One region of the Cupriavidus sp. 10L43_2 genome, then DNA from elsewhere that is predicted to be linked to it. Evidence: predicted binding sites of a transcription regulator. Region 1 holds the regulator's gene; the other holds the start of a gene.
The links. Region 1 encodes FNR, which switches genes on or off when oxygen is low (the NO sensors DNR and NnrR bind a similar motif). Its sites were predicted from a motif close to TTGATNNNNATCAA; they were not measured.
Positions count from the first base shown of each region.

Region 2: the regulator FNR is predicted to act here: its motif matches at 4,357-4,370, upstream of hemN (oxygen-independent coproporphyrinogen III oxidase).

Region 1 is NZ_JBFTJE010000006.1:34,986-42,075, forward strand. Features, by position in the region: gene rluB (23S rRNA pseudouridine(2605) synthase RluB) at 1-198, opposite strand, end outside; gene scpB (SMC-Scp complex subunit ScpB) at 227-1,150, opposite strand; gene AC1DEL_RS10670 (sulfite exporter TauE/SafE family protein) at 1,787-2,545, opposite strand; gene fnr (fumarate/nitrate reduction transcriptional regulator Fnr) at 2,630-3,355, shown strand; gene AC1DEL_RS10680 (hypothetical protein) at 3,384-3,629, opposite strand; gene AC1DEL_RS10685 (hypothetical protein) at 3,626-3,853, opposite strand; gene ccoG (cytochrome c oxidase accessory protein CcoG) at 3,894-5,435, opposite strand; gene ccoP (cytochrome-c oxidase, cbb3-type subunit III) at 5,491-6,405, opposite strand; gene AC1DEL_RS10700 (cbb3-type cytochrome oxidase subunit 3) at 6,402-6,572, opposite strand; gene ccoO (cytochrome-c oxidase, cbb3-type subunit II) at 6,578-7,090, opposite strand, start outside.
Region 2 is NZ_JBFTJE010000015.1:97,800-120,771, forward strand. Features, by position in the region: gene AC1DEL_RS20125 (FAD-binding oxidoreductase) at 1-158, opposite strand, end outside; gene AC1DEL_RS20130 (SDR family oxidoreductase) at 397-1,308, shown strand; tRNA gene AC1DEL_RS20135 (tRNA-Arg) at 1,420-1,495, opposite strand; gene AC1DEL_RS20140 (c-type cytochrome) at 1,819-2,730, shown strand; gene hemN (oxygen-independent coproporphyrinogen III oxidase) at 2,856-4,295, opposite strand; gene AC1DEL_RS20150 (ABC transporter substrate-binding protein) at 4,496-5,656, shown strand; gene AC1DEL_RS20155 (ATP-binding protein) at 5,681-6,877, opposite strand; gene AC1DEL_RS20160 (response regulator) at 6,938-7,669, opposite strand; gene AC1DEL_RS20165 (UvrD-helicase domain-containing protein) at 8,019-10,127, opposite strand; gene AC1DEL_RS20170 (glycine zipper 2TM domain-containing protein) at 10,381-10,602, shown strand; glycine riboswitch at 10,723-10,810, shown strand; glycine riboswitch at 10,832-10,954, shown strand; gene gcvT (glycine cleavage system aminomethyltransferase GcvT) at 11,047-12,174, shown strand; gene gcvH (glycine cleavage system protein GcvH) at 12,278-12,658, shown strand; gene gcvP (aminomethyl-transferring glycine dehydrogenase) at 12,760-15,681, shown strand; gene AC1DEL_RS20190 (DUF421 domain-containing protein) at 15,797-16,342, shown strand; gene AC1DEL_RS20195 (L-serine ammonia-lyase) at 16,417-17,793, shown strand; gene AC1DEL_RS20200 (MBL fold metallo-hydrolase) at 17,848-18,594, shown strand; gene AC1DEL_RS20205 (OsmC family protein) at 18,628-19,098, shown strand; gene AC1DEL_RS20210 (glycine zipper family protein) at 19,211-19,687, shown strand; gene AC1DEL_RS20215 (YbdK family carboxylate-amine ligase) at 19,719-20,834, opposite strand; gene AC1DEL_RS20220 (cation:proton antiporter) at 20,834-22,057, opposite strand; gene AC1DEL_RS20225 (hypothetical protein) at 22,252-22,972, opposite strand, start outside.

The DNA.
Region 1 (7,090 bases):
TGCGGCGGCATCGCCCTCGGCACGGCCACCCTCGCGGTCCTGTGCGGACTGGCGGCGCGACGCCACCAGATTGCGCAGGCCACGGCGCAGGCCCTTGCGGCGCGGCGCGCCGTCGGTGCCATTGCCCGCGTCGGGCGCAGCGCCGGTATCGCCCGGCGCGTCCGGTTGCCGGACGTCTTGCTCAGCGGAATCAGACAAAGTATTCACTATCGATGTTGCGTGTTATTCAGTTGGACACGCGTTCGTCGTCCTCAGCAGGATGCGGCGCGTTGCCGTCCCGGACCGAATCGTCGGCCGCTTCCGGGGAGGAAGCAGCTGTGTCCACGTGGAAACCGTTGGCGTGGGCCAGCGGCGCGTCGTCGTCATGCCCGCCATCGGCGGACCACTGCGCAACGCTGTTGTCTTGCGGGTGCGGCGTGTCGTTCTGTTCGGTATCGGCGCCGTGGGCTTCCGTCTCCACCGGCTCCGCATGGTCGCTCTCCGCCGCGGCCATGACTTCCGCTTCCACCGCATCGGTAGCGGTCTCGGCGGCCTGGGGCTCGGCAAAGGTCTCTTCATCGCCAGCCGGCGGGTTGGCCGTGGCAACTTCTTCAAAATCTATCGCCTGCTGGTCCAGCAGGGCTGCCTGGACCTGGGCCTGGGCATCCTCGAGCGGCGGCAGCTCATCCAGCGTGCGCAGCCCCAGATCGTCCAGAAACGCCTTGGTCGTGGCATAGAGCGCGGGACGGCCCGGTACGTCGCGATGCCCGATCACCTCGATCCAGCTGCGGTCCTCGAGCTTCTTGACCACGTCGGTGCTGACCGTCACGCCGCGAATTTCCTCGATATCGCCGCGCGTCACGGGCTGGCGATAGGCGATGATGGCCAGCGTCTCCATCACCGCGCGCGAATACTTGGGCGGCTTTTCCGGGTTGAGCCGGTCGAGGAACTCGCGCATCTCGGGCCGGCTCTGGAAACGCCAACCGCTGGCCAGGGCCACGAGTTCCACACCGCGTTGCTGCCAGTCCTGTCGCAATTCGTCCAACAGGGCGCGGATGGTGTCGGCGCCGACATCGTCGGCGAAAAGACGGCGGAGATCGTTGACGCGCAGGGGCTCCTGCGCACAAATCAGCGCGGTCTCGAGGACGATCTTCGCCTCTTGGGTATTCATGTGATTGTGTGCAGCCTGTCTTTGCACCTGCTCCCGGACGAATCCCGGAGCACTGGAGATTTCGGATACAGCGGTACCGATGCCACCGCCATCTCATTGCGCAGCCAACTCGCAGCCTGTCGCAGCCCAGGCAGCCAAGCGGTGCACTTCGTTCTTTTGCATCGATTTGCCGGGTCGTTCCGGCAGGAGATCGTCCGCATCCGGCTGGCTTCGCCGGGAGTCGAACCTCTTGCGTCGCGCTCTCGCCTTTACCCTCGCAGGCGGAACCCTTCCCCTTGGAGCGGACATTCGCCAGGACAATCAGATTGCCAAGGCGGCAAGAAAAAACGGATATCGGCCCGGACAAGCTTCGTCCTGCGCCTGCACCACCACTCCACAAGGCCGACCGGCCTTTTAAACCAGATCTTTTGAACCGGATGCACTGTGGGGACGGATCCGGCAAGCCAATGCTGCCTCGGACCCATGGACACGCATCCCAGATCAGGGATGCCGGCCCGGCGACGCCAGGGAATTACGTGGCGCGATACCGTGGTTCTCGCGATTGTATGGCATTCCCGCCCCCCTCCGCAACCCGCCCGCCGCCCGGCGTGGCGAATGGCACGAACCGGGGCGGCCTGTCCGCCGCCCGGAATCGTCCTAGAACACCACGCAGAACCCATGCGCAGCCAGCGTCTCCGGGAGCCAGACCGCCCGCGCCACGCCCACGATGCCGAAGCCGATGATCAGCACGCCCGCCACGGTCCGGACCGCCGGCCGGCGCGACACATGGCGCACATAGCCCGACAACCCCGAAATCACCAGCAGGTTTGGCAGCGTTCCCAACCCAAAGGCGAACAGGACCAGCGCGCCCGACGCCGCATTGCCGGCCAGCAACGCCATTGCGAGTGCCCCATAGACCATCCCGCACGGCACGATCCCCCAGGCGAGTCCCAGACCGAAGCGCCGCAGCAGCGGCGCATGCCGGGCCAGGCCGGCAGGCAGCCTGATACCGAGCGCGCCCATGCGACCCACCACCCCTTGGGCCATGCGCACCGCGAACGCCTCCAGGCGCGCCGCACGCATGGTGCGCCCACGCAACAGCCAGAAGCCCGACATCACCAGCATCGCTCCGCCTGCGCCATAGAGCCATCGCTGCACAGGCAGATAGTCCTGCTTCCATACGGTGGCGCCGACGGCACCCACCACCGCCCCCAGCAACGCGTAGGTGGTCAGGCGGCCGGCGTGCATCGCCAGCAATTCCACGAGCCAGCCGCGCGGCGAGCGATGGATCGTCACCGGCACGCGCACCGCCGCGCGCTGCTCGGCCGCCATCGCAATGCCGCCACACATCGCAGCACAGTGGACGCCACCAAACAACGCAACGATAAAAACGCTGAAAAGCACACCAAATGGCAACGGTCCCTCGCTTCCGCGTCACTTCACGCGGTAAAATTGATCTGTCGCGCCCTCGCTGCAATGCGCATCACCAAGAGCCCTCAATTGCTTACCTCCATACCCGTCACCGAGATCTCGCCCCGCTGCTCTACGTGCGGGATGGGCCAGCTTTGTCTGCCGGTAGGCATGTCGCACCAGGACCTCCTGAAGATGGACACGCTCGTGCAGGAACGCGTGCGCGTGCACAAGGGCGAAACGCTTTACCGCATGGGCGATCCGCTCACCGCCGTCTATGCCGTGCGTTTCGGCACGCTCAAGACGCACGTGACGCTCGAAGACGGCCGCTCGCAGATCACCGGCTTCCATCTGCCCGGCGAGATGGTCGGTATGGATGGCCTCGGCGAAATGCAGCATGCTTCCGATGCCACGGCCCTCGAGGATGCCGAAGTCTGCGTCGTACGCTTCAACGACTTGCAGGCGCTCTCGTCTGACCTGCCCTCGCTGCAAACCCAGTTCCTGCGCTTGATGAGCAAGGAGATTTCGCAGGACCAGGTGATGCTGATGACGTTGGGTTCGATGCGGGCCGAGGAGCGGCTTGCCGCGTTCCTCGTCAATCTTTCCGATCGCCTGTCGGCGCGTGGCTACTCGTCGAGCGAGTTCGTGTTGCGCATGAGTCGCGAGGAGATCGGCAGTTATCTTGGCCTGAAACTCGAAACCGTCAGCCGCCTGTTCTCTCGTTTTGCCGAGGCGGGCCTGATCCAGATCCGCCAGCGCCACGTCAAGCTCATCGACATGGCCGGCATCAAGCAGATCTACAACCGCTCCTGCTAAGGCCGGCTCGCCGGCGGCGGTGCACTCGCTACTCGAGTTCATCGGTATCGCTGAGCGGCGTTGGCATGGTGTAGAGCGTCAGGCCGCTCGACAAGGCGCAGAACAGCCACGCCAGCAGGAATCCCACGGTATAGATCGCCTCACGCGACGCGTCGACCGGATGACCGAAGAAGCTCAGGTCACTGGGATCGACAATCGAGAACACCGTTGCCGTGGCCACGCCGCCCATCAGGAACGCTGGCCACATCACCCACATCAGCCAGCGTAGTCTCATGGCCGCCTCGCCGTGTCATTGACATGGGCGTCGGCACGCACGGCGGACCCATCCAGCTTCTCCACCACCAGCCCATGCCGCGCGGCATCGCGCACCGGCACGTCGGCGTGGGTATTGGCGAGCCAGATCGTCACACCACAGCCGATCATCGCCAGCAGCGGTCCGCTCATCAGCAGCCACGGCCACGGTTCCTTCCACCACGGCTTGACTTGTTGCGCTGTCATTGCCTACTCCTTGCGTCGAATATTTCCTGAATGACCTGTCCTACAGGCCGCGCGGCACGATGAAACTGGTCGCTTCCTGGATCTGCGCGCGTCCGCGTGCGTCGTCCATACCCTCCCCCGTGACCGTGATACGGATCTTGTGCGTGCCCTGCGGCGCGTGGTCGATCGGGATACGGATCCGCACCGGCAACAGCCGGTTCGACGTAGGCGCCAGCGTTTCTGCCGACTTGTCATACTCGATGGTCAACCCTTGCAGCTCCGCGCTCGTCGCCTGTACCCGGACGCGCATCGGCGTCTCGGTCGTATTGATCAGTTGCAGCCGGTACACGTTCTCGATCCAGCGACCTTCGACCTCGCGGCCCAACGCGCCACGGTCGCGGATGACATCGACCTTGAGCGGCGTGCGCATCGCCAGCGACCCGATGAAGCCCCCCACCAGCGCCGACCAGATCACCGCGTAGACAATCGTCCGCGTGCGGAACAAGCGCTTGCGCGCGGCGACTGCCGACAGGCCCTTGCGCATCGCGTTCTCAGAGGTGTAGCGGATCAGGCCACGCGGATAGGCCATCTTGTCCATGACCTGGTTACAGGCGTCGATGCAGGCACCGCAGCCAATACACTCGTATTGCAATCCGTCACGGATGTCGATCCCGGTCGGGCAGACCTGCACGCAGATGCTGCAATTGACGCAATCGCCAATGCCGGCGGTGTGCCGGTCCGTCTTGCGCGAGCGGCTGCCGCGCGGCTCGCCACGGCCTACGTCATAGGTCACCACGAAGGTATCGCGGTCGACCATCACGCTCTGGAAACGCGCATACGGGCACATGTACTTGCACACCTGCTCGCGCATGAAGCCGGCGTTGCCCCAGGTGGCGAAGGCATAGAACAGCATCCAGAACGACTGCCACGGCCCCAGCGAGAGGTCGATCACCTGCCCGCCCAGCTCGTGGATCGGCGAGAAATAGCCGACGAACGTGAAGCCGGTCCACAGGGCGATCACCACCCAGAGCGTGTGCTTGGTCGCCTTGAGCCGCAGCTTGCGCAGGCTCCACGGGTCGCCGTCCAACCGGATGCGGGCGATGCGATCACCTTCCACGCGTCGCTCGATCCACATGAAGATTTCTGTGTAGACGGTCTGTGGACACGCGTAGCCACAGAACAGCCGGCCCGCGATGGCGGTGAACAGGAACAGGGCGAGCGCCGAGATGACAAGCAGGACCGCGAGGTAGATCACGTCCTGCGGCCACAGCACGAGGCCGAAGATATAGAACTTGCGCGCGCCGAGGTCGAACAGCACCGCCTGGCGGTCGTTCCATTGCAGCCACGGGGCGCCGTAGTAGACCAGCTGGGTGAGGATGACGAGCCAGACGCGCCAGCTCGAGAAGGCGCCCGTGACCGAGCGCGGATAGATCTTGCGCCGGACCTCGTAGAGTGTTTCTTCCGAAGATTCAGCCGATTGGGCAGATTGCCCGGATAGCGGCGTGGCAGCCGGGCGCCATGGCGGGCTGTCGTCGGGCCGTGAGGGCTCCGACGTAGCGGGGTCGTCCGCTACGGGCTGTGCAGCATTGGGGGGCGCGTTCATCTTGTGTTCCTCGCGCCCCGGCAGGCGGCAAGCCGCCCTGCCCGGGGGCTGTTGATCATTGTCCGGCCGCTCCTGTATTGGAGAGACCCCACACGTAGGCGGTCAGCATGCGGATGCGCTCGGGCGTCAGGATTTCCTCATGCGCGGGCATGTGCCCGTTATGACCCTTCTGGATCGCCTCGACGATGGCATTTTCCGAACTGCCGTAGAGCCAGACGCTGTCCGACAGGTTCGGCGCGCCGAGCGCCTGGTTGCCCTTGCCGCTGGCCCCATGGCAGGCCGCACACGTGGTCTTGAAGGTGCCCTCGCCCCGCGACGCGCGGATCGGGTCAGACGCCAGGCCCGACAGCGAGCGCACATACTGGGCCGTGTCCCCGGCGAGCTTGGCGTCGATGACGCCCGCGAACGGCGGCATCATGCCGTTGCGACCCTTGATGATCGTCTGACGGATCGTTTCGGGGTCGCCGCCATAGAGCCAGTCGTTGTCGGCCAGGTTCGGAAAGCCGCGGCTGCCGCGCGCGTCGGAGCCATGGCACTGCGCGCAGTAGTTCAGGAACAGGCGCTGGCCAATTTCACGGGCGTCGGGGTCGGCGGCGACCTTCGTCACGTCCATCGACATGTACTTCCCGTAGATCTCGTTCTGCATCTTCTCGGCGGCCTGTCGATGCGCCGCCAGTTCGCCCTGCGAGGAGAACCCCAGCACGCCGGCGTAGGAACCCAGGCCCGGATACAGGACCAGGTAGCACACGCTGAAGATGCAGGCCAGCAGGAACATCCACATCCACCAGCGCGGCAGCGGGTTGTTCAACTCGCGCAGGTCACCATCCCAGACATGGCCGGTATCCTCGGTCGCACCCTGGCTTTTTGGCGCCCGGCGCTGCGAGAACAGCAGCCACACGCACCACGCGATGCCGACCAGCGAGATGGCCGTAATGTAGTAACTCCAGTAATCGGAAAAGAAATCGCTCATGACTGTGGGTTCCGGCTTGTCGTTATCGTGGTCTCGTCGGGCAACGCGAAGGGCAGCATGGCTGACTCCTCGTTGGCGGCCTGGCGCCGCGACGACCAGGCCCACCAGCAGATGGCGAGGAAGGCCAGCATCGACAGCACGGTGGCAGCGGAGGTCAGGATGGCCATGGCGGTTACTCCTTCGGTGCCGCGGCCGCCGTGGCGGCGTCCAGGCGCACGTTGCGGCGGTTCAGGCCGAGGCCTTGCAGGTAGGCCACCATCGCGTCCTCTTCGGTCTTGCCGGCGAGTTCCTCAGGGGCATGGGCGATTTGCTCCTCGGTGTACGGCACACCCAACCGCTTCAGGGCGCGCATCCGGCCCTGGATATCGCCCGTCGGCAGCGCGGTCTTCTCGAGCCACGGATACGACGGCATCACCGATTCCGGCACCACATCGCGCGGATTGCGCAGGTGGATGCGCTGCCAGTCATCCGAATACCGGCCGCCCACGCGGGCGAGGTCTGGACCGGTACGCTTGGAACCCCACAGGAACGGATGGTCATACACCGACTCGCCGGCCGTCGAGAAATGGCCATAGCGCTCCGTCTCGGCCTGCAGCGTGCGCACCTGCTGCGAATGGCAGCCGACGCAGCCTTCGCGGATATAGATATCGCGGCCCATCAGGCGCAGCGGCGTGTAGGGCACGAT
Region 2 (22,972 bases), on a different contig from region 1:
GCGGTGCCCGTGCACTGCACGATCACGGCCGGCCGCTTGTCCACGGTGGCGTTCCAGACGGTGCGGGCCGTGTCGTAGCCGGGGTCGGCGGGCAGCAGGACCTTGCCGCGCACGGACTGGCGCAGCATGTCGAGATGGGCAGGGGTCAGGGTTGGCATGGCGGTTTCCTCCACGGTGTGCGCGATGCGGGCGACGGAACCTCTTCTCCTTGCAAGGCGCGCGCCACAATCGCGGAGGGGGCATCCACGCTGGCCTGCCGGCTACCGCCGGGCCGCGCCGCGTGCGCCGGGGGCCGGAAATCGACCGATCGGTTACAGCGGTGAGGCGGCGCCGGAGACGCCTCGCGCGCGGCGGCGTACCTTGCGGCACGCGCGCCCGTTGCCTAGCATCGTTCCCATGACTGCTCCGCTCAGAGACCGCGTCGCGCTGGTGGCCGGTGCCACCCGTGGCGCTGGACGCGGCATCGCCGTGCAACTGGGGGCGGCCGGGGCCACGGTCTACGTGACCGGGCGTTCCACGCGCGCACAGCGCTCCGAGATGGATCGCCCGGAGACCATCGAGGAAACTGCCGAATTGGTGTCGGCGGCAGGCGGCCGGGGCATCGCCGTGCGGGTGGATCACACGGTGCCATCCCAGGTCAGCGCGCTGGTGAACCGCATCCGCGCCGACCACGGCGCGCTGCACATCCTCGTCAACGACATTTGGGGCGCCACGGTCATGGAGTGGAATAAGACCGTGTGGGAATCGTCGCTCGACATTGGCCTGCGCACGCTCGAACTGGGCGTGCATACCCATGTGATTACCAGCCATTTTGCGATCCCGCTACTGATCGAATCGCCGGGTGGGCTGGTGGTGGAAGTGACCGACGGCACCGCGGCCTACAACGCCACCAACTACCGCGTGTCGTTCTTCTACGATCTGGCAAAGGCCAGCGTGCTGCGCATGGCCTTCGCCCTCGCGCATGAACTGGGGCCGTACGGCGCCACCGCCGTGGCACTGACGCCGGGCTGGCTGCGCGCCGAGGCCATGCTGGACGCCTACGGCGTCACCGAGGCCAACTGGCGCGACGCCACCGCACGGCAACCCCATTTCGCAATCTCCGAAACCCCCGCCTACGTAGGCCGCGCCGTGGCAGCCCTCGCCGCCGACCCCGAGCTGGCCCGCTGGAACGGCCAGACGCTATCCAGCGGCCAACTGGCGCAGGTCTACGGCTTCACCGACCTCGACGGCAGCCAGCCCGACGCCTGGCGCTACATGACCGAAGTGGTCGATGCGGGCAAGCCGGCGGATATCACGGGGTATCGGTGAGACGGGCGCAAGCGTCCGCTGCTCGGAAGTCGACCTGGCTTCGGACCACAAACTGTTGGAAATTCGCGTGTGCGGGATTGACTAGCGTGGACTGACTGCAAGCCAGTCTATTGGTGCGCCCGGCTGGGATCGAACCAGCAACCCCTGCCTTCGGAGGGCAGTACTCTATCCATTGAGCTACGGGCGCGATGTGAGCTGCGATTGACGTCGGACGAGGGCCGGCGTCGGAAAGTCGCATAGGATACCTCGTTTGTCGGGCGGCGTCCATGCGGGTTGCGCCGGGAAGGGTTCCGGCAGGTCTCGCAGCCGCCGCTTTTGGCCCCGGACGCCACGGCTTGGGTCTATAATCGCCAGCTATTTGCGTCGAAACGAGACGTACCCGGGACACGAGACATGGCCCGGACGCAGATAGCCGAAAGGCGAAAACAGACCCATCCCCGACAAGGGCCAACAAAGCAAGCCGCCCCCAACGCGCTGCACTAGGTTTCCCTGCAAAATCGAGAGTTCTGTATGAGTGACGTCCACCAAGAAAACGACCACCACGAGTCTCCCATCAAGACCCCGAAACAACTGATCGCTGTCGTGATCGCCGCCTTCGTGGTGCCGATTCTCGTGATCGTCCTGTTGGTTAGTTTTGTTGGTCACGGCACCCACGAGGGCGCCGGCTCCACCCAGACGGCCGAAGCCGTCAACCATCGCATCCAACCCGTCGCTTCCCTGGAAATCAAGGACCCGAACGCGCCGCGCGTCTTCAAGACCGGCGAGCAGGTCTACAAGGAAGTCTGCGCCGCCTGCCACGCCACCGGTGCGGCCGGAGCGCCCAAGCACGGCACACCCGGCGACTGGACCGCGCGGATCGGCCAGGGCTTTGACGGCCTGCTGAAGTCCGTGATGAACGGCAAGGGCGCGATGCCCCCCCGCGCCGGCACCTCGCCGGACGACTACACCGACTACGAACTGGCCCGTGCCGTGGTGCACCTGGCCGACGCCGGCGGCGCCAAGTTCCCGGAACCGCCCGCGCCTGCCCAGGCGGCACCGGCCCAGGCTGCGGCTTCGGCGCCTGACGCACAGGCCGCGGCCCCGGCGGTTCCTGCCGCGCCAGCTGCCCCGGCGGCTGCTGCACCGGCACCCGCTGCCGCCGCACCCGTTGCTGCGGCGGCTGCCGCCCCGGCCGCTGCATCGGCCGAAACCGGCAAGAAGGTCTATGACCAGGTTTGCGCCGCCTGCCACGCCGCCGGTGTGGCTGGTGCGCCGAAGTTCGGCGACAAGGCCGCCTGGGCACCGCGCATCAAGGAAGGCATGGACGCCGTCCACAACTTCGCGCTCAAGGGCAAGGGCGTGATGCCGCCCAAGGGTGGCTATGCCGGCGCCGACGCCGACGTGATCGCCGCCGCCGACTACATGGTCAACGCTGCGAAGTAACGCCAAGCGCACCTTTCAGTCCACGCAAAAAAGCCCGCGACGATCCTCGCGGGCTTTTTTGTTTCGATGGGGTCGATGGGGTCGATGGGGCCGGCGCCCCACTAGATATATATATAGGCAGCGGGTCAGACCACGCGTGAATAGCGCACCAGCGGCACCTCGCGCGCGCCGTCCTGGCGCAGGTAGCGGTCGAACACCATCGCCACGCGGCGCACCAGCAGCCGGCCCAGCGGGGTGATGTCGATCCGCGACGCGTCGCGCCGCAACAGGCCCTCTGCCGCCAGCGCGTCCAGCCCGGCGAATTCCGGCGCGAAGGTTCGGGCGAAGTCGATGCCGTGCGCCGCCTCCACCGCCGCAATGTCCAAAGTGCCGTGGCACATCAGCGCGCCGATGATCGCCTTGCGCAGATGGTCATCGGCGGACATGCCGAAGCCGCGCGCCACCGGCAGCCGGCCGGCGTCCAGCGCGTCGTAGTACTCGTCCGTGGTGCGCGCGTTCTGCGCGTAGTGGCCGGCCACCGCGCCAATCGCCGAGACGCCGAAGCCCAGTTGATCGTGCCCCGCGTGGGTGGCGTAGCCCTGGAAGTTGCGTTGCAGCCGCCCGGCCTGCTGGGCGATGGCGAGGTCGTCGTCCGGCAGCGCGAAATGATCCATGCCGATATAGACATAGCCGGCGGCGGTCAGGCGCTCGATCGTGGACACCAGGATGTCGAGCTTCTCGCCGGCGGGCGGCAGCGCCGCCTCGTCGATGCGCCGCTGCGGCTTGAACACATGCGGCAGGTGCGCGTAGCTGTAGACCGAGAGCCGGTCCGGCCGCAGCGTCAGCACGCGGTCGATGGTCGCTGCGAAGCGTTCGGTGGTCTGGTGCGGCAGCCCGTAGATGAGGTCCATGCTGACCGAGCGGAAGCCGAGCCGGCGCGCCGCCAGCACCACATCGCGCGTTTCCTCATAGGACTGCACGCGATGGATTGCCTCCTGCACCTCCGGGTCGAAGTCCTGCACGCCGAGGCTGATCCGGTTGAAGCCGAGTTCCGCCAGCAGCGCCATGCGCGCATCGGTCACGCGGCGCGGATCGATCTCGATGGCGTGCTCGCCCTCGGGCAGCAGGTGGAAGTGTTGCGTCAGCGCCGCCATTACGCGACGCATTTCGTCGGGGTCGAGGAAGGTCGGCGTGCCGCCGCCCCAGTGCGATTGCATGACCGCGCGGCGCTCGCCGAGCCGGCCGGCAACCATTGCCATTTCCCGGGCGAGATAGTCAACGTAGCGCGCGCTGCGGGCGTGGTCCTTGGTGATGATCTTGTTGCAGCCGCAGTAGTAGCAGATGTTCTCGCAGAACGGGATGTGCAGGTAGAGCGAGAGCGGCGCGGGGGAGTCGGCGCGGCAGGCGTCGAGCGCGGCGAGGTAGCGGGCGTCGTCCACTTCGGCGTCGAAGCGGTCGGCGGTGGGGTAGGAGGTGTAGCGGGGGCCGTTGCCGTCGATGCGGCCGGCCAGGCTGCGGAAGTCGGCCAGTGCGCGGCGGTCGAACGCCGTGGCGGCAGGCATGCTGGGGAGGGTGGGGGCGGACATGGTGCGCTCTTTTTGCGGGCGAAGATGGTCACGATGCTATGCCCCTGCGCCGTCGCTCACCTTGACGCGCATCAAGCGCACGCCGCGCTTGCGCCCGCAGCCCCGCCACCGTGGGGCGTTGGCGTCATCCGAGCGTCACGAACGGCCGATAGGCTCTGCCCGCCGTCCCCTCCTCCACCCGATTCCAACGCCCGCCGACCATGCGCCCAGCCTCGCCCAGAACGATGTCGCCCGCCGCGCCGGCGCGCCGCCGCATGCTCCGGTCGTTCGGCACGCTGGCCGCGATGCTCGCGGCACCGGCTGCGTTCGCCCAGCCGCAACCGCAGCCCTCCTCGCAGCGCCGGGCGCTGGTGGTCGGCCATCTGCTCGACCGCGTGGGGCCGCAGGCGGATCTGGCGCGCGACTACCTGGCCGGCGCCAAGGTGCTGTTCGATGCGGCGAACGCCTCGGGTCAGGGGCCGCGCATCGTACACGTGGTGCGGGATGCCGATGCCAGCCCGCGCATCGCCACCTCGCAGGCCATCGGCATGGCCGAGTCGGACCATATCGACGTGCTGTTCGGCCCCGGCGACACCCTGCTGCCCGCGCTGGCCACGTCGTCCGAACTGAGCCGGCGCGGCGTGCAGATCGTCGCCCCGCTCTCCGGGCTTTCGCTTGCCGCCGACAACATCTGGTTCACGCGCGCCGACTATCAGGCCGAGCTGGACGCCGCCGTGCGGCAGCTGCGCAGCTACGGCCTCAAGAACATCGTCCTGGCCGTGTCGCCCGACTTCGCCGCCGGCACGCTCGCGGCGGGCTCGCCGTGGCTCGATCGGATGGAGCGCGACCTCGGTACGCGCGCCGTGACGCTGACCGGCAGTGTCGATGACGGCGCGCGCCGCATCGCCGCGACGCGGCCCGGCGCGGTCATCGTGGCCGGCGACACGCTTGCCTACGGCGGCCTTGGCCGCGCGCTGGCCTCGCAGGGTTGGTACGGTTTTCTGGTGGGATTGTCGGCCGTGAGCCCGGCCTCGGCGCGCGAGATTCTCGGCGGCAACTACGCGGGGGGCGTGGTGGTCACGCAGGTGGCGCCCGGCCCGCAGGAATCCACGCTGCGCGTGGTCAAGGAACACGTGGCGCGGATGAAGCAGTACCTCGACGAACCGCCCTCCCCGGCCACGCTGGCCGGCTACATCGGCGCCGCCTGGCTGGTGCGCGCTGCCGGCGCGGCCAAGGCGCCGGGTGCGCTGGAATTGCGCCGCGCGCTGCAGTCGCGCATCGACGTGGGCGATTTCACGCTCGACTTCACGCGCGGGCTGCGCGGCTCTCAGTACGTGCAACTGGCGCCGATCGGCAAGTCGGGCGTGCCGCAGCGCGCCTGACCCGCGCGCCGCTATATCTATTAGTTAGTCGCGCGGCAGCGTGATGCGCACGCGCAGGCCGCCTTCGACGCGGTTGTCCAGCGTCAGCTCGCCGCCATGGCGATTGACGATATCGGCGGCAATCGACAGCCCCATCCCCACGCCGCCGGTAGCCCGGCTGCGCGACGACTCCACGCGATAGAACGGCTCCAGCACGCGCTGCAACTCGGCCGGCGGAATGCCGGGGCCGTTGTCGCAGACGTCGATCTGCACGCGCTCGGGGCTGTCCGTCAGCACGATATGCGCGGCGCCGCCGTAGCGGTGCGCGTTCTCGACGAGGTTGACCACGGCGCGGCGCAACTCCGCCGGGTAGGCCAGCAGCGGCGCGGCGGTGCCGGAGAGCCGCACGTCCTGCCCCAGTTCCTCGGCATCGTCGACGATGGCCTGGAGCAGCGCCTGCACGTCCACGCGCTGGCGCGGGCCGGTGCCGTCGTCGCGGTCACGCAGGTAATAGAGCGTGGCGTCGATCAGCCCGTTCATCTCGGCCAGATCCTGCCGCAGGCGGTAGCGCACGTCGTTGTCCTCGATGCGCTCGATGCGCAGGCTCATGCGCGTGAGCGGCGTGCGCAGGTCGTGCGAGACTGCCGCCAGGAAGCGCGACTGCTGCGCCAGCTGCGTGCGGATGCGTTGCTGCATCAGGTTCAGCGCCTTGGTGGCGGCGCGCGCTTCGGCCGGACCCGCATCATCGTCGAGTGGCGGGGCGTGCACATCCTGGGCCAGCCGGTTCGCACCGGTGGCCAGCCGCTGCACCGGCCGCGCGAGCAATCGCGCGCCCACCCACGACGAAATCACGATGGCGATGAACTGGAAGATCAGGCCAGGATGCAGGGGCCAGAGTCCGTGCCAGGGGGGGAAGTGGCGCTGCGGTCCGGGCGGCTCCCCGCGCCGGTCGGGATGGCCGGGACGGAACATGCCGCGCTCCCCGGCCGGGCCGCCCTCGCCCGCCTCCTCGTCTTCCTCGAAACGCGGGCCGCGCTGCGACGGCTCGGGGCGGTGGAATGGCTTGCCGGCGGCGGCGGCCTCCGAGGCCGCCTCGCGCATGCGTTCCTCCCAGCGCGGCGAGCCGGGGCGCGGGAACAGGCCCTCGATGACGGTCACGCCAAGCACGTGCACGGCCACCATGATCGCGGCCATGACCAGGAACAGCCGCAGGAACATCGAATCGAAAAGGTGGCGCCGCATGGTGGGGTCTGTCCGGACGCCGGCGGTGGCGTTCGGCGGCGGGGGGGACGCGGCCATGCGTCAGGAATCCACGTTGACCGTGAAGACGTAGCCCTCGCCCCGCACCGTGCGGATCAGCGCCGAGTCGCGCGGATCGTCGCGCAGTTTCTGGCGCAGGCGCGAGACCAGCAGGTCGATGCTGCGATCGAACACGTCGAGGTCGCGACCGCGTGCCTGGTTGATGAGCAGTTCGCGATCCAGCACGCGGTTCGGGTGCTCGATGAAGGTCAGCAACAGGCGGAACTCGGCGTTCGACAGCGGCACGACCGTGTCTTCCTCGTCGAGCAACTGGCGCAGCGTGGTGTTGAGCCGCCACGCGCCAAACTTGACCTCGTGCCCCGCCGGGGTAGGTGCCGAACGACGCACATCGGCCCGGCTGCGCCGCAGCACCGTGTGGATGCGCGCCACCAGTTCACGCATCTCGAACGGCTTGGTCACGTAGTCGTCCGCCCCCACCTCGAGCCCGACCACACGGTCGGCCAGTTCGGCGCGGGCGGTCAGCATGATTACGGGGATGTCCGTGCGCTCGCGGATCTCGCGACACAGCGTCAGGCCGTTCTCGCCGGGCAGCGAGAGGTCCAGGATGACCAGGTCATAGTGATGCTGCGCCATGGCCGTGCGCATCGACGCCCCGCCTTCGGCCCCATCGGCCGCCATGCCGAACGTGGCCAGGTATTCGGCCAGCATGGCGCGGATCTGGGGATCGTCGTCGACGATCAGCAGGCGGGTAGGCAAGGCGGGAGTGAGGTCCATGGCAAAGCGGGAGGGATGGGAAACGCCGGCGGGCGACGGCCTGCGCAACGACCGGCGGTCAACTGTACCAGTTTGCAATATTCGCGCTGTGGCGGCTTTGTATCAGGTTCGATACGTGCGCTGTGGATAACTTCGCCTGACAAAACGACGCCCCCGGCACTGCCGCGCCGGGAGCGTTCAACAGGGAAGAGCCAGGCACGCAAGCGTACCCAGCCGCACCGCTAACCGAAGGGCAGGCGCGGCACGGCGCCAGTCGCCGAGGCGTCTGACGCGTCGCCATATTAGAAAGCGCGAGGCGCGCGGTCTTGTCTGCCTTGTATCGGCGGTGATGCTTGGTAGGGGATGCGACTCAACCCGTCACCGGCTTGCCGGGTGCGCCCGGCGTACCCAGCAGCGCCTTGAGATTGGCCAGCCGGTCCTTGGGGCTCATGGCCGGGGTCTCGTCGACGGGAGCCGGCGCTTCTTCGAGTTTCATTTCGGCGATGAAGCGCGAGGGTTCGCAGGAGTAGGTGTCCCGGGCGCGTTTGCGCTTCTTGCACCAGCTGATCTGGAGGCTGCGCTGGGCGCGGGTGATGCCAACGTACATCAGCCGGCGCTCTTCCTCGATCTTCTCGTCGCTCATGTCTTCGTCCTCGCGCGCGTGGGGCAGGATGCCCTCCTCCACGCCCACCAGGAACACGTGCGGATATTCGAGGCCCTTGGACGCGTGGAGCGTGGAGAGCCGCACCGCGTCCGGGTCTTCCTCGCGGCCTTCGAGCATGCTCATCAGCGCCACGGTCTGTGTCAGTTCGAGCAGGTTCTTGCCTTCGTCGCCAAAGCCGTCGGCGTTGTCGAAGCCGGTGGCCTCGCCCTCCCCGGCCTCGGGTTCCGGGCGCGTGCCCTTGCGCTTGAGCCAGTCGAGGAATTCAAGCGTATTGGTCCAGCGCGACTGGGCCTGGCGCTCGTCGAAGGTATCGTACAAGTACGATTCATAGTGGATGCCGGCCATCATGTCGTCGAGCAGCACGGTGGCCGGATCGGTCTTGGCGCGGTCCGCCAGGCGCACCATCGACTCGCAGAATACGCGCAGCGGCTCCAGCTGGCGCGGCTGGAGCTTGCCTTCGATGCCGCCCATCATGGCGGCCTCGAACAGCGACACCTTGGCCTGCCCCGCGAACGTGCCGAGCGCCTCCAGCGTGGTGTTGCCCACGCCGCGCTTGGGCGTGGTGATGGCGCGGATGAACGCGGGATCGTCGTCCGGATTGGCGATCAGCCGCAGGTAGGCGCAGATGTCCTTGATCTCCGCCTTGTCGAAGAAGCTCTGGCCGCCGGACAGCACGTACGGAATCCGCTCGCGCCGCAGGATCTGCTCGAACAGCCGCGCCTGATGGTTACCGCGATACAGGATGGCGTAGTCGCGGAACTGCGCGCGGCGCTCGAACTTGTGGGCGGACAGGCGGAACACCACGGACTCGGCCTCGTGCTCCTCGTCGTTCATCGGATGGATGGCGATGGGGTCGCCCATGCCGTGCTCCGACCACAGCTTCTTGTCGAACAGCTTGGGATTGTTGGCGATGACCGCGTTGGCCGCCTCCAGGATGCGCACCGTCGAGCGGTAGTTCTGTTCGAGCTTGACGACCTTGAGGTCCGGGAAATCGGTCTGCAGGCCGCGCAGGTTGTCCAGCGTGGCGCCGCGCCAGCCGTAGATGGCCTGGTCGTCGTCGCCCACGGCCGTGAACGCCGGCGCGCGCAGGTGCGAGCCGCCGGCCAGCAGCTTGAGCAGCGCGTACTGGCAGGCGTTGGTGTCCTGGTATTCGTCGACGAGGAAGTAGCGCAGGCGGTTCTGCCATTTCAGGCGCACGGCCTCGTCGCGCGCGAACAGCTCGGCGGGCAGGCGGATCAGGTCGTCGAAATCCACCGCCTGGTAGGCGTGCAGCGTGGCCACGTAGTTGCGGTAGACCATGGCGGCCTGGTGCTCGTCGGCATTGGCGGCCTGGGCCAGCGCGGTCTCCGGATCGATCATGCCGTTCTTCCACAGCGAGATCGTGCCCTGCACGCTACGGATCAGCTTCTTGTCCGTGGTGGCGAGCTGCTCCTGCACCAGTCCGAAGCAGTCGTCCGAATCCATGATCGAGAACTGCGGCTTCAGGCCGACGTGCTCCGCCTCCATCCGCAAAATCTGCACGCCGAGCGAGTGGAAGGTACAGACGGTGAGCTGCTTGAGCGGAATCCGCTTGCCCTCGCGCGTGGTCTTGCCCTCCATCAGCTTGCCGATGCGCTCCTGCATCTCTTTCGCCGCCTTGTTCGTGAAGGTGACGGCGGCGATGTGACGCGGCTCGAAGCCCTTGTCCTCGATCAGGTGGGCGATCTTTTGCGTGATGACGCGCGTCTTGCCGGACCCGGCGCCCGCGAGGACGAGGCAGGGCCCGTCCAGATAGCGAACGGCTTCGGATTGGGCGGCGTTGAGTCCGTGGGTCATGGGTGGGCGGGTGCCGGATGGCGCACGCTTGGCAGGCGCGCGAAAGGCGTCGATGTTAACACGCAGGGTGGCCTGCGCCGGTGCCTGATGACGGACATCAAGGACGCGAGTGCTACCAGTGTTTCATCGCGGTAACACTTCGTAAAAGTGACGTCCGAGGGGACATCCGGGGCATGGAGATTGCCTCATACGGTCATGCGGGACCGGCGGCGACGCCGTCCTGATGACAAATTCGGCACATTCGGAGGCGATCATGAAAACAATGCGAACCCTGGCGAAAATCACGCTGATCGGTGTCACGCTGGCGGCCTTTGGCGGCTGCGCGGACATGAGCCCCAAGACCCGCAACACCGCCATTGGCGCGGGCGTTGGCGCGCTCGGCGGCGCGGCGCTGACCAACGGCAGCGCGCTCGGCACGGTGGGTGGCGCGGCGGTGGGTGGCGTGGTGGGTAACGTCGTCACGAAGGATCGTTGATCCGGCGCGGGTAGTCCTTACCCTCAGGCGGCAGGAATTACAGCCAGCCCCCTCCCCGGCGCCTAGCAAGGTGGCGTCGGCGCCGCGTTGACAAAGGTCAACCCGTCCCGTACATTCACGCGCATCCAACCGGGAGAGCGCGCAGCCATTGCGCCGCCGAAGGGGTATCACCCGAAAACTCTCAGGCACCACGGACCGGTCGGATCGGCATGCAACATGCACACGATGCATGCCGCACTCTGGAGAGCGACACCCGCCCGTGCCAACGCATGGCGAGCGTGTCCACCGAAGGGGCGCGCGATGCGGCAAGCTGCATCGTAATCTCTCAGGTATCGAGGACAGAGGGGTCATCCGCCGCGGCGGATTGGTGGCATTGCCATCGATCCCCACGGCGGATGACCCTTTTTTCGTTTTCGCTGCCGTATTCGCTCCAGAGGATTTCCCATGACGCTCCAGGCCACGCCCCTTAACGCCATCCACCGCTCGCTCGGTGCCCGCATGGTCGATTTCGGCGGCTGGGACATGCCGGTCAACTACGGCTCCCAGATCGAGGAACACAACGCGGTGCGCGGCGATGCCGGCATGTTCGATGTCTCGCACATGTGCGTGGTGGACCTGTCCGGCCCCAACACGCGCGCCTTCCTGCGCGGCCTGCTGGCCAACAACGTCGACAAGCTCCAGACCCCGGGCAAGGCCCTGTATGCGTGCATGCTCGACGAAAAGGGCGGCGTCATCGACGACCTGATCGTCTATTTCTTCGCCGAAGACCGCTTCCGCCTGGTGGTGAACGCCAGCACGGCGCTGGGCGACATCGAATGGATCACGGCCCGCAACGCGGCCACCGGCAGCGGCGTGACGATCACCCCGCGCCGGGGCGACGTGGCGCCGGCCGGCGTGGGCAAGCTGGCGATCATCGCCGTGCAGGGCCCGAACGCGCGCGCCAAGGTGCATGAGGCCTTCCCGTCGACCCAGCCGGCCGACGCACTCAAGCCGTTCAACGCGGTGGTGGTGCGGGACCCGATGGTCGGCGAGCTGATGGTGGCCCGCACCGGCTACACCGGCGAGGACGGCTTCGAGCTGGTGGTGGAGGCCGAGAACGTGGCCGGCATCTGGGAAAAGCTGCAGTCCGTGGGCGTGCGCCCGGCCGGACTGGGCGCGCGTGACACGCTGCGCCTGGAAGCCGGCATGAACCTGTACGGCCAGGACATGGATATCCACACCTCGCCGCTCGACGCCGGCCTGGCCTGGACCGTCGACCTGCAGAGCGAGCGCGATTTCATCGGCAAGTCGGCGCTGCTGGCGGCCGGACAACATAAGACATTTGCCGGCCTGATCCTGCGCGACAAGGGCGGTGTGCTGCGTGCGCACCAGAAGGTGATCACCCCCGCCGGCGACGGCGAGATCACGAGCGGCACCTTCAGCCCGTCCCTCTCCCAATCCATTGCGTTTGCCCGGCTGCCGCAGGGCGTTGTGCCCGGCACCGAGGTCCAGGTCGAGATTCGTGACCGCAAACTGACCGCGACTGTGGTTAAACTGCCGTTTGTGCGCAATGGCAAGGCACTCGTGAGCTGAGGCATCCGCCCGGCTGACACCAACGGTCGCCATCACGCCTGCCCGGCTGGCCCCGGCAGGCGAACCGAAACAAGACAAACACTGCATTCCCGGAGAATCCGTCATGAATTTCCCTGCTGACCTGAAGTACACCGAATCGCACGAATGGGTGCGCGTTGAAGCCGACGGCACGCTGACGATCGGCATTACCGACCACGCGCAGGACGCGCTGGGCGACATCGTCTTCCTGGAACTGCCCGAAGTGGGCAAGTCGGTCGGCGCCGGCGACGCGCTGGCCGTGGTGGAGTCCGTGAAGGCCGCTTCCGACATCTACGCCCCGGTGGCCGGCGAAGTCATCGCCGTGAACGAGGCCGCCAGCGCCGCGCCGGAATCCGTCAACGCCAACGCCTTCGACGCGTGGCTGTTCAAGCTGAAGCCGGCCAATGGCGACGATGTGAACGGCCTGATGAACGTCGACGCCTACAAGGCCAGCGTCGGCGCCTGACGCGCTGCACCAGCCGTCTCCCGAGCCAGGAGACGGCGCCCGAGATGCCCGCGCGGCGGCCAGGCTGACCACCTGCCGCCCCGCCCCACGAGACACTTGCCATGAACGCCCCTCTTCCCATGAACGCCGCCCAAGGTAGCCGGCCCACGCTGGCCGAACTGGAGGCGCGCGACGCCTTCGCCGCCCGTCATATCGGCCCGGATGCCGCCGAACAGCAACACATGCTCAAGGTGCTCGGCTACGAGACGCGCGCCGCGCTGATCGACGCCGTGGTGCCCGCCGCCATCCGCCGCCGCGACGGCATGCCGCTCGGCGAATTCACCGAGCCGCTGACCGAGGAAGCCGCGCTGGCCAAGCTGCGCGGGCTGGCGAACCAGAACCGCGTGCTCAAGAGCTTCATCGGGCAGGGTTACTACAACACGCTCACGCCGGGCGTCATCCTTCGCAATATCTTCGAGAATCCGGCCTGGTACACGGCCTACACGCCGTACCAGCCCGAGATCTCGCAGGGCCGCCTGGAGGCGATGCTGAACTTCCAGCAGATGGTCACGGACCTGACCGGGCTGGACATCGCCAATGCGTCGATGCTGGACGAAGGCACCGCTGCCGCCGAGGCGATGACGCTGCTCCAGCGCGTGAACAAGCACGCCTCGAACACGTTCTACGTGGCGGACGACGTGCTGCCGCAGACGCTGGAAGTGGTACGCACGCGCGCGCTGCCGCTGGGCATCGAGGTCAAGGTCGGCCCCGCCGCCGAGGCCGCCGGCGCCCATGCCTTCGGCGTGCTGCTGCAATACCCGGGCGTGAACGGCGATGTGGCCGACTACCGTGCCATCGCCGATGCCGTGCACGCCGCTGGCGGGCTGGTGGTGGCGGCGGCGGACCTGCTGGCGCTGACGCTGATCGTCGCGCCGGGCGAATGGGGCGCCGACGTGGCCGTGGGCAACTCGCAGCGCTTTGGCGTGCCGCTCGGCTTCGGCGGCCCGCACGCCGGCTACATGGCCGTGAAGGACGAATTCAAGCGCTCGATGCCGGGCCGTCTGGTGGGCGTGACCATCGACGCGCAGGGCAACAAGGCGTACCGGTTGGCGCTGCAGACGCGCGAGCAGCACATCCGCCGCGAGAAGGCCACGTCGAACATCTGTACCGCGCAGGTGCTGCTGGCCGTGATGGCGTCGATGTACGCCGTGTACCACGGGCCGCAGGGCCTCCAGCGCATTGCCCAGCGCGTGCACCGCCTGACCGCCACGCTGGCCGCCGGCCTGAAGGCGATGGGCGTGACGCCGGTCAACGCCACGTTCTTCGACACCCTGACGCTGGACACCGGCTTCAACACCGAGGCGATCCACGCCGCCGCCACCGCGCGCGGCATCAACCTGCGCCATATCGGCGCCACCCGCGTGGGCATCTCGCTGGACGAGACCGCCTCGCGCGAGGACGTGGTCGCGCTGTGGGAGATCTTCGCGCACGGCAAGCCGGTGCCGGCCTTCGATGCGACCGAGGCCGCCGTCGGCGATGGTTTCCCTGCCGCACTGGCCCGCCAGAGCGCCTACCTGACGCACCCGGTCTTCAACACGCACCACGCCGAGCACGAGATGCTGCGCTACCTGCGCTCGCTGGCGGACAAGGACCTCGCGCTGGATCGCACCATGATCCCGCTCGGCTCCTGCACCATGAAGCTCAACGCCACCAGCGAGATGATTCCGGTGACGTGGCCCGAGTTCAGCAAGGTCCACCCGTTCGCCCCGCTCGACCAGACCGTGGGCTATCGCGAGATGATCGACCAGCTCGAAGCCATGCTCTGCGCCGCCACCGGCTACGCCGCGGTGAGCCTGCAGCCGAACGCGGGCTCGCAGGGCGAGTACGCCGGCCTGCTGATCATCCAGAAGTACCACGCCAGCCGCGGCGAAGCCCATCGCGACATCTGCCTGATTCCCTCGTCCGCGCACGGCACCAACCCGGCGTCGGCCCAGATGGCCGGCACGAAGGTGGTGGTGGTGGCGTGTGACGCCGACGGCAACGTCGACCTGCAGGATCTGGCGAAGAAGGCCGAGCAGCACAGCCAGAACCTCGCCGCAATCATGATCACCTACCCGTCCACGCACGGCGTGTTCGAGCAGGGCGTGCAGCAGATCTGCGAGATCGTGCACCAGCACGGCGGCCAGGTGTACGTGGATGGCGCCAACATGAACGCGATGGTCGGCACCGCCGCGCCGGGCCAGTTCGGCGGCGATGTCTCGCACCTGAACCTGCACAAGACCTTCTGCATTCCGCACGGCGGTGGCGGCCCCGGCGTGGGCCCCGTGGCCGTGGGCGCACACCTGGCGGACTTCCTGCCGAACCAGGACAGCGTGGGCTATCGCCGCGACGACAACGGCATCGGCGGCGTCTCGGCCGCGCCGTTCGGCTCGGCCAGCATCCTGCCGATTTCGTGGATGTACGTCGCGATGATGGGCTCGGCCGGCCTGACCGCCGCCACCGAGAACGCCATCCTGGCCGCCAACTATGTGGCGCGCCGGCTCTCGCCGCACTTCCCGGTGCTCTACGCCGGCCAGCACGGTCTGGTGGCGCACGAGTGCATCCTGGACCTGCGCCCGCTGCAGAAGGCCACCGGCATCAGCAACGAGGACGTGGCCAAGCGCCTGATGGACTACGGCTTCCACGCCCCGACCATGAGCTTCCCGGTGCCGGGCACGCTGATGATCGAGCCGACCGAGAGCGAGGCGCTGCACGAGCTGGACCGCTTCATCGACGCCATGATCGCCATCCGTGGCGAGATCGCGCGCGTGGAGGACGGCAGCTTTGACCGCGACGACAACCCGCTGCGCCACGCGCCGCACACCGCCGCCGTGATCACCGCCAATGAGTGGACCCACGCGTACACGCGTGAGGAAGCGGCCTACCCCATTGCCTCGCTGCGCACGCAGAAGTACTGGCCGCCGGTGGGCCGGGCGGACAACGTGTACGGCGACCGCAACCTGTTCTGCGCCTGCGTACCGATGAGCGAGTACGCGCAGGACTAAGGCGCCGTGTCTGGCGGCGTCCGGCCTGCCCGGACGCCGCTGGCGCGCTTTGCGCCTCCCGCCCCGGCCCCCCGGGCCGGCGTGCAGCACACCATCCCTAGCGGAGGTCTAGTCCATGTGGAATCTGAGCGCCCCCTGGTGGGAATTCGTGCTGCGCGGGCTGATCGTCTACGCCGCGCTGCTGTTCCTGATGCGCGTGTCGGGCAAGCGCCAGATCGGCCAGTTGTCGCCGTTGGATCTGGTGCTGCTACTGATCATCTCGAACGCGGTGCAGAACGCCATGAACGGCGGCGACAACTCCGTCACCGCCGGGCTGATCCTGGCCGCCACGCTGTTCGGCGCCGACGTGCTGGTGGGCTACGGCACCTGGCGCAGCCGCCTCCTGGAGGCGCTGGTGGAAGGCCGGCCCGAGATCATCATTCACCAGGGCGAGATCTTCCAGGATGTGATGCGCCGGGAGCGCATCACACCGCGCGAGCTGCAGAAGGCGCTACGCCGCAACGGTTGCGCGCGTGTGGAAGACGTGCATTTCGCTATTCTTGAGACAGACGGCACGATTAGCGTGATCCAGAAGGAAAAGTCCGAGGACGGGCACGCAAGGCCCGCCATCGACGCCATGTGGCGCGAGCCCGGCCGGCCCGATGCCGATATGTCGCTCTGACCCGACACCCGACCACTTTCCCGACGGCCTCCCCGCCCCTGCGCCCTGCGCGCCGCCCCCTACCGGAGTTCCCCGTGGCTGTCAGCGTTTTCGATCTGTTCAAGGTAGGTATCGGGCCGTCCAGCTCGCATACCGTGGGGCCGATGCGTGCGGCCCTGATGTTTGCGCACGGGCTCGAGCGGGACGGCCTGCTGCCCCAGGTGGGCAGCGTGCGCGTGGAGCTATACGGCTCGCTCGGCGCCACCGGCAAGGGCCACGGCACCGACAAGGGCGTGATGCTGGGGCTGATGGGCGAGGCGCCCGACACCGTCGACCCCGAAACCATCGAGTCCCGGCTGGCCACGCTACGCGCCCAGCGCAAACTGGCCCTGCTCGGCACGCACGAGGTGCCGTTCGTCGAGCGCGAGCACATCGTGTTCTACCGGCGCGAGGCCATGGCCGAGCATCCCAACGGCATGAAATTCCACGCCTTCGACGCGGAGGGCACGCCGCTGCGCGAGGCACGCTACCTGTCCGTGGGCGGCGGCTTCGTGGTCACGGCCGGCGCGCCGAACACCCAGATCCTGGCGGCCGAGCGGCAGTTGCCGCACCCGTTCCGGAGCGGCCGGGCGATGCTGGAGATGGCGCACGCGAGCGGCAAGTCCATCGCCCGGCTCATGATGGAGAACGAACTGACCTGGCGGCCCGAGCAGGAAGTGACCGATGGCCTGCTTCATATCTGGGACGTGATGCAGCAATCCGTGGCGCGCGGCTGCCGCACCGATGGCGAGCTGCCGGGGCCGTTCAAGGTACGGCGGCGCGCGCCCGAGTTGTACCGGGGACTGACGCTGCACGCGGAGCGGGCGCTGTCCGATCCGCTCTCCGTGATGGACTGGGTCAACCTCTACGCCATCGCCGTCAACGAGGAAAACGCCGCCGGCGGGCGCGTCGTCACGGCGCCGACCAACGGCGCGGCCGGCATCATCCCGTCCGTGCTGCACTACTACGACCGCTTCATCCCCGGCGCCAACCGCGCCGGCGTGGTCGATTTCCTGCTCACGGCGGGCGCCATCGGCCTGCTCTACAAGCTCAACGCCTCGATCTCGGGCGCCGAAGTCGGCTGCCAGGGCGAAGTCGGCGTGGCCTGCTCGATGGCCGCCGGCGCGCTGGCGGCGGTGCTCGGGGGCACGCCGGAGCAGGTCGAGAACGCGGCCGAGATCGGCATGGAGCACAACCTCGGCCTGACCTGCGACCCGGTCGGCGGCCTGGTCCAGATCCCGTGCATCGAACGCAACGCCATGGCATCCGTCAAGGCGGTCAACGCCGCCCGCATGGCCCTGCGCGGCGACGGCACCCACTATGTTTCGCTCGATTCGGTCATCAAGACCATGCGCGAAACCGGCGCCGACATGAAGACCAAGTACAAGGAGACGGCGCGCGGCGGGTTGGCGGTGAATATCGTGGAATGTTGAGCAGGCGCCGGCGTATCATGGCGGCACCCCCGGTTTGCCAAGAAGAAAACGGCCATGCAGACCTTCCATCAGCTGTTCGACGAGACTTCGTCCACCTTCACCTACCTGCTGATCGACGCCGAGACGCGTGAGGCGTTGCTGATCGATCCGGTGGACCGGCAGTACGCGCGTGACCTGGCGCTGCTGGGCGAGACTGGCGCGCGGCTGGTCTGGATTGTCGAGACCCACGCGCACGCCGACCACATCACCTCCGCCGGGCAACTCGCCCTGCAGACTGGCGCCAACACCGCCGCGCCGTCCGGCTGCGACATCAAGCCTGCGCTGAAACAACTGATCGACGGTGACACCGTCAGCTTCGGCAAGCAGGTGCTTCGCGCGATCCACACCCCCGGCCACACCGCCGGCAGCATGAGCTACCTCTGGGAGGAAGCCACGCCGGACGGCGTGGTGCGCCGCATCTTCACCGGTGATGCGCTGCTGATCGACGGCTGCGGGCGCACCGATTTCCAGTCCGGCGACGCCGGCACGCTGTTCGACAGCCTCACCGAGAAGCTCTTCCGCCTGCCCGACGACACGCTGGTCTACCCCGCCCACGACTACAAGGGCCACACCCAGTCGACCATCGGCCATGAGCGCGCCCACAACAGCCGCGTGGCGGGGCGCTCGCGCGACGAGTTCATCGTCATGATGCGCAACCTCAACCTGCCCCGCCCCAAGCTGATCGATATCGCCGTGCCGGCGAACCAGCGCCTGGGGCTCGTGACCGGGCGAGATGGGGAAAGCGTGCCGCACGGCATCTGATTTTTCGTTCTTCTACTACCCGGAGTGACCAGCATGGCCGAGCACAGTGCCGAGATCGCGTGGGAGCGCGGCGATCAGGATTTCGTGAGCAACCGCTACAGCCGCAAGCATGTGCTGCGGTTCGACGGCGGCGCGGAAGTGCCGGGCTCGGCGTCGCCACACGTGGTGCCGCCGCCGATGTCCGATGCCAGCGCGGTGGATCCCGAGGAAATGCTGATCGCGTCGATTTCGGCCTGCCACATGCTGTGGTTCCTGGCGCTGGCCGCCAAGCAGCGCTTCGTGGTCGATCGCTATGTGGACAAGTCCGTGGGCACGCTGGCCAAGACCGCCGAAGGCCGCATGGCGGTGACCGTGGTGACGCTGCGTCCCGACGTTACGTTCTCGGGCGAGCGCCTGCCGACCCGCGCCGACATCGATCAGCTGCACCACGCCGCGCACGACGCCTGCTTCATCGCCAATTCGGTGAAATCCGAGATCCGATGCGAGCCGGTGTATCCGACCTGACCCCTGCAAACGCCTAATACGCGGCACGAAGGAATTCATTTGACTTCGCCCCCTGCGCTGCAATACTGAGACCGCACACGCGGGCACATGGCCCCGCCGGAGGAGGTACATCATGCATCACAGCAAGCGATGGGGGATGGTGCTCGGCGCGGCAATCGCGTTGGCCGCAGCCGGCGTGCAGGCACAGTCGAAACCGGTGGCTTATCCGGCCAAGGGCCAGTCCGCGCAGCAGCAATCCAAGGATGACGGGGAGTGCTACAGCTGGGCCAAACAACAAACCGGGATAGACCCCGCAGTGGTGGCCCAGGCCCCGCCGCCCCAGCAGGCCCAGGGCGGCCAGCGCGTGCAAGGCGCGGCGCGCGGGGCAGCGGGCGGCGCCGTGATTGGCGCAGTTGCGGGCGATGCCGGCAAGGGTGCGGCGGCCGGAGCCGCCGTCGGGACCATGGCGGGCGGCTCGCGGAACCGGCAGGAACGCCGTAACGTGCAGGCGGCGAACGAACAGAACGCCGCGAGCCAGCAACAGGCGATGGGCAGCTACTACCAGGCGTGGAAGGCTTGCATGGGTGGCAAGGGCTATACCGTTCAATAAGCGGTGCAGTCACCCCGGCCCGCCGTCGGCGTCAGGCCTCCCACCGCTCGCAGGTACGCCGCACCGTCTCGCGCAGGCTGTGCGCATCGGCATCGACGGTGCGCACCCAGTGCGCGTCGTTGTCACGGCTCGAAGCCAGCGCGCGGATATTTTCTAGCGCCTTCAGCGACCCCAGCGCCTCCGCGTGCGGCACCAGCGCGTCGCAAATCGACAAAATATGATCCGAGATCGGCATCCGCGTCAGTTCGTTCGGATGCACGTACTCGCCCTCCAGCCCGAAGCGGCACGCCTGGAAGCGGTTGAAGGTGTACACCAGGTAGTCGTCTTCCTGCGGCATGAACGGCCGTGACAGCAGCAGGTAGCGCGCCAGCGCCTGGATGTACGCCGCGATGTCGCAGGCGCGCTCCACGGTCAGCGGGGTGTCCATCACGCGCACCTCGATCGTGCCGAACTCCGGCTTGGGACGGATATCCCAATAGAAGTCCTTCATGCTCTCGATCACGCCCGTGTTGCGCATCTTGTTGAAGTAGGCGGTGAAGGCGTCCCACGTCAGCACATGCGGTGCGCGGCCGCTCATCGGGAAGGCCGCCACCGAGTTCAGGCGCGCCGAGGCAAAGCCGGTATCCACCCCCTGCACGTACGGCGACGACGCCGCCAGCGCGATGAAGTGCGGCACGTAGCGGCCGATGGCGTGGAGCAGGAACAGCGACTCGTCCGCGCTCGGGCAGCCGATATGGACGTGCTGGCCGAACACCGTGAACTGCTTGGCGAGATAGCCATACAGCTCGGAAATGTACTGGTAGCGCGGCGAATCGGAGATGGTCCGGTCCGACCACTGCTGGAACGGATGGGTGCCGCCGCCGCAGATGCCCAGGTTCAGCGAGCGGGAGGCGCGCGTCATCAGGTCGCGCATGACCGTCAGTTCCTCCAGCGCCTGCGCGTAGTCGCGGCAGATGCCGGTGCTGATCTCGATCATCGACGGACTGATCTCGGGCTTGATGTCGCCCGCGTGCTGGGCGCCCTTGACCGCACGCAGCAGGTCCGGCGCGAAGGGCGCGAGGTCATAGTCATGACGGTTCACAAGCTGGAGTTCCAGCTCCACGCCGAACGTCAGCGCCTCGGAATGCTTGAACGGTTCGAGCGACATCAGCGCCCTCCTCCATTGTCACGCGCCTCGCCAGCATAGCGCAGCGCCCAGGACGCGATGACCGGCCCCAGCAGCTGTTCGATGGCCAGCGCACACAGGATGATCGATGCCAGCGGTCCGCCGGTGCTCGGGTACAGGCGCGCCACGTCGTTCATCAGCAGGTAGGCCAGCCCCGACATCGGCGCCAGCGCCAGCCCCAACGCCATGCACTGGCGCAGGCTCAGGCCCGAGAACGAACCGAGCGACACCACGCCGGCCAGCTTCGCCACATGGCGCATCACCACCAGCGCCACGGCCAGCGTGCCGCCGACTACCCAGTCGTGCGCCGTCAGCGGCAGGCCCAGCGACACTACCATCACGATGATCAGCAGGCTCCCGGCGCTGCCGAAGTGCGCTGGCCACACGTGCGGCTGGCGGTCCTGGTGCTTGAAGACCACGCCCGCCAGCATCAGCGTCAGCGGCATGGACAATTTTAGGACGCGCGTCAGCGCCAGCGTGAACAGGACCAGCCCCACCAGCACCAGGAAGCTGTAGTGATCGTCCGCGGACATGCGCGCGTACAGCGCGTGCCCGAGCTTGCCGACCACCCACGCCAGCAGGCACGAGCCCACCAGCAGGTAGAGCGGATGCAGCAGCGCCGCGCCAATATTGCCGTATTCGGAATGGAGCCAACCCGTGGCCACCTGGACGATGGCCGCCGCGTAGATGCTGTTCAGCGCCGCCATGGCCATCAGCCGTTCCGTGACCTGCCCCTCGGCGCGCAACTCGTTCTTGAGCTGGAGCACGATGGTGGGCGAGGTGCTGACCGCGATGCCTCCGGCCAGGATCGCCACGCCCGGCGACGCCCCGAGCCACTGGAGCACCGTGGAGACCAGCCCCCAGGTCAGCAGGCTTTCGGCCGCGCTGGTAAACAATAGCCAGCGGTTGGCGCGCAGCCACGACAGCGACAGCCGGTGCCCGAGTTCGAAGAGGGCCAGGGCCAGCGCCATGTCGATCAGCACCCGCGTCTGCAGGATCATGTTGTCGTCGACGATGCTGCGGCCGAGCATGCCGGCGAACAGCCCCACCACCGCGTAGCCGACGATGCGCGGCAGGCCCAGCCAGCGGCGGCAGACCTCTCCGGCCAGGCCCGCGCCCACCAGCGCGAGACCCACCCAGAACAGGCCGCCCGGTGCCAGCGGCAGGGTCGGGAAAAGTTGGCTCAATCCGTTCATGGCCGACATGGTAACGGAAGCACTTGGGTTGCAGTGTCGGGCTTTGTCCGACCCTACGTGGAAGACGCCGGCAACTTACAGCAAATTCCAATAAAAAACGCCATCGTCGTCGATGGCGTTTTGTAGGTCTTTCAAGAATCAGAATCGGGGACGGTTTTCCGGACCTGTTTCAGCGCCCGGAGCCCCCGCGAGCCGTTCCGAAGTTACACGCCCCACACCTTCCACTTCGGACGGGTGGCCTTCAGGCCGGCCTCGGCCTTGGCGTACAGCGGACGGGTGCGGCCCTTGTCCGCGCCGAGCGTGCGGGCGCGCTCGAACCAGCCCAGCGCCGTCTCGCGCTGGCCCATGCCCAGCGCCGCCAGCACGGCGTGCAGCCACGTTTCGGCGTCCCAGTCGGCACGGGCGGCAAAGGCGAGCTGGAAGTCGGTCAGCGCTTCCGGAAACTGCTCCATCTCCGTCAGCAGCCGGGCTCGCTGGGCGCGGGGCGCGGCCTGGTCGGCCGGATCGCCCTCGGTCAGCGACACCGCCCGCTCGAACAACGGCAGCGCGCGGGCCGGCTCGGCCAGTTCGTGCCAGATCTGGCCGAAGTGATTGAACAGCCACGCGTCCTCCACCAGCAAGGAGCGGCGTTGCAGGGCTTCGAGCTCGCCCAGGGCGTCGATCTTGTCGTGCTCGTCCATCGCTGCCATGCCCGCCTGCAGCAACGCCGCATAGTGGGCGCGCGCGTGCGCCATGGCGTGGGCGCCGGCGGTGCGGGCCTCCACGGGCAGCGCGTCCAGCCGGGCGTCCATATGGGTGATGGCAGCGCGGGCGGACTCGGTGGCATCGCGCCCGCCCAGCGCGCGCCAGGCGGCCACGAGCCGGCTGAACGCCCACGTGACATCGGCCGGATTGCGCTCCACCGGGTAGCGGTTCAGCACCTCG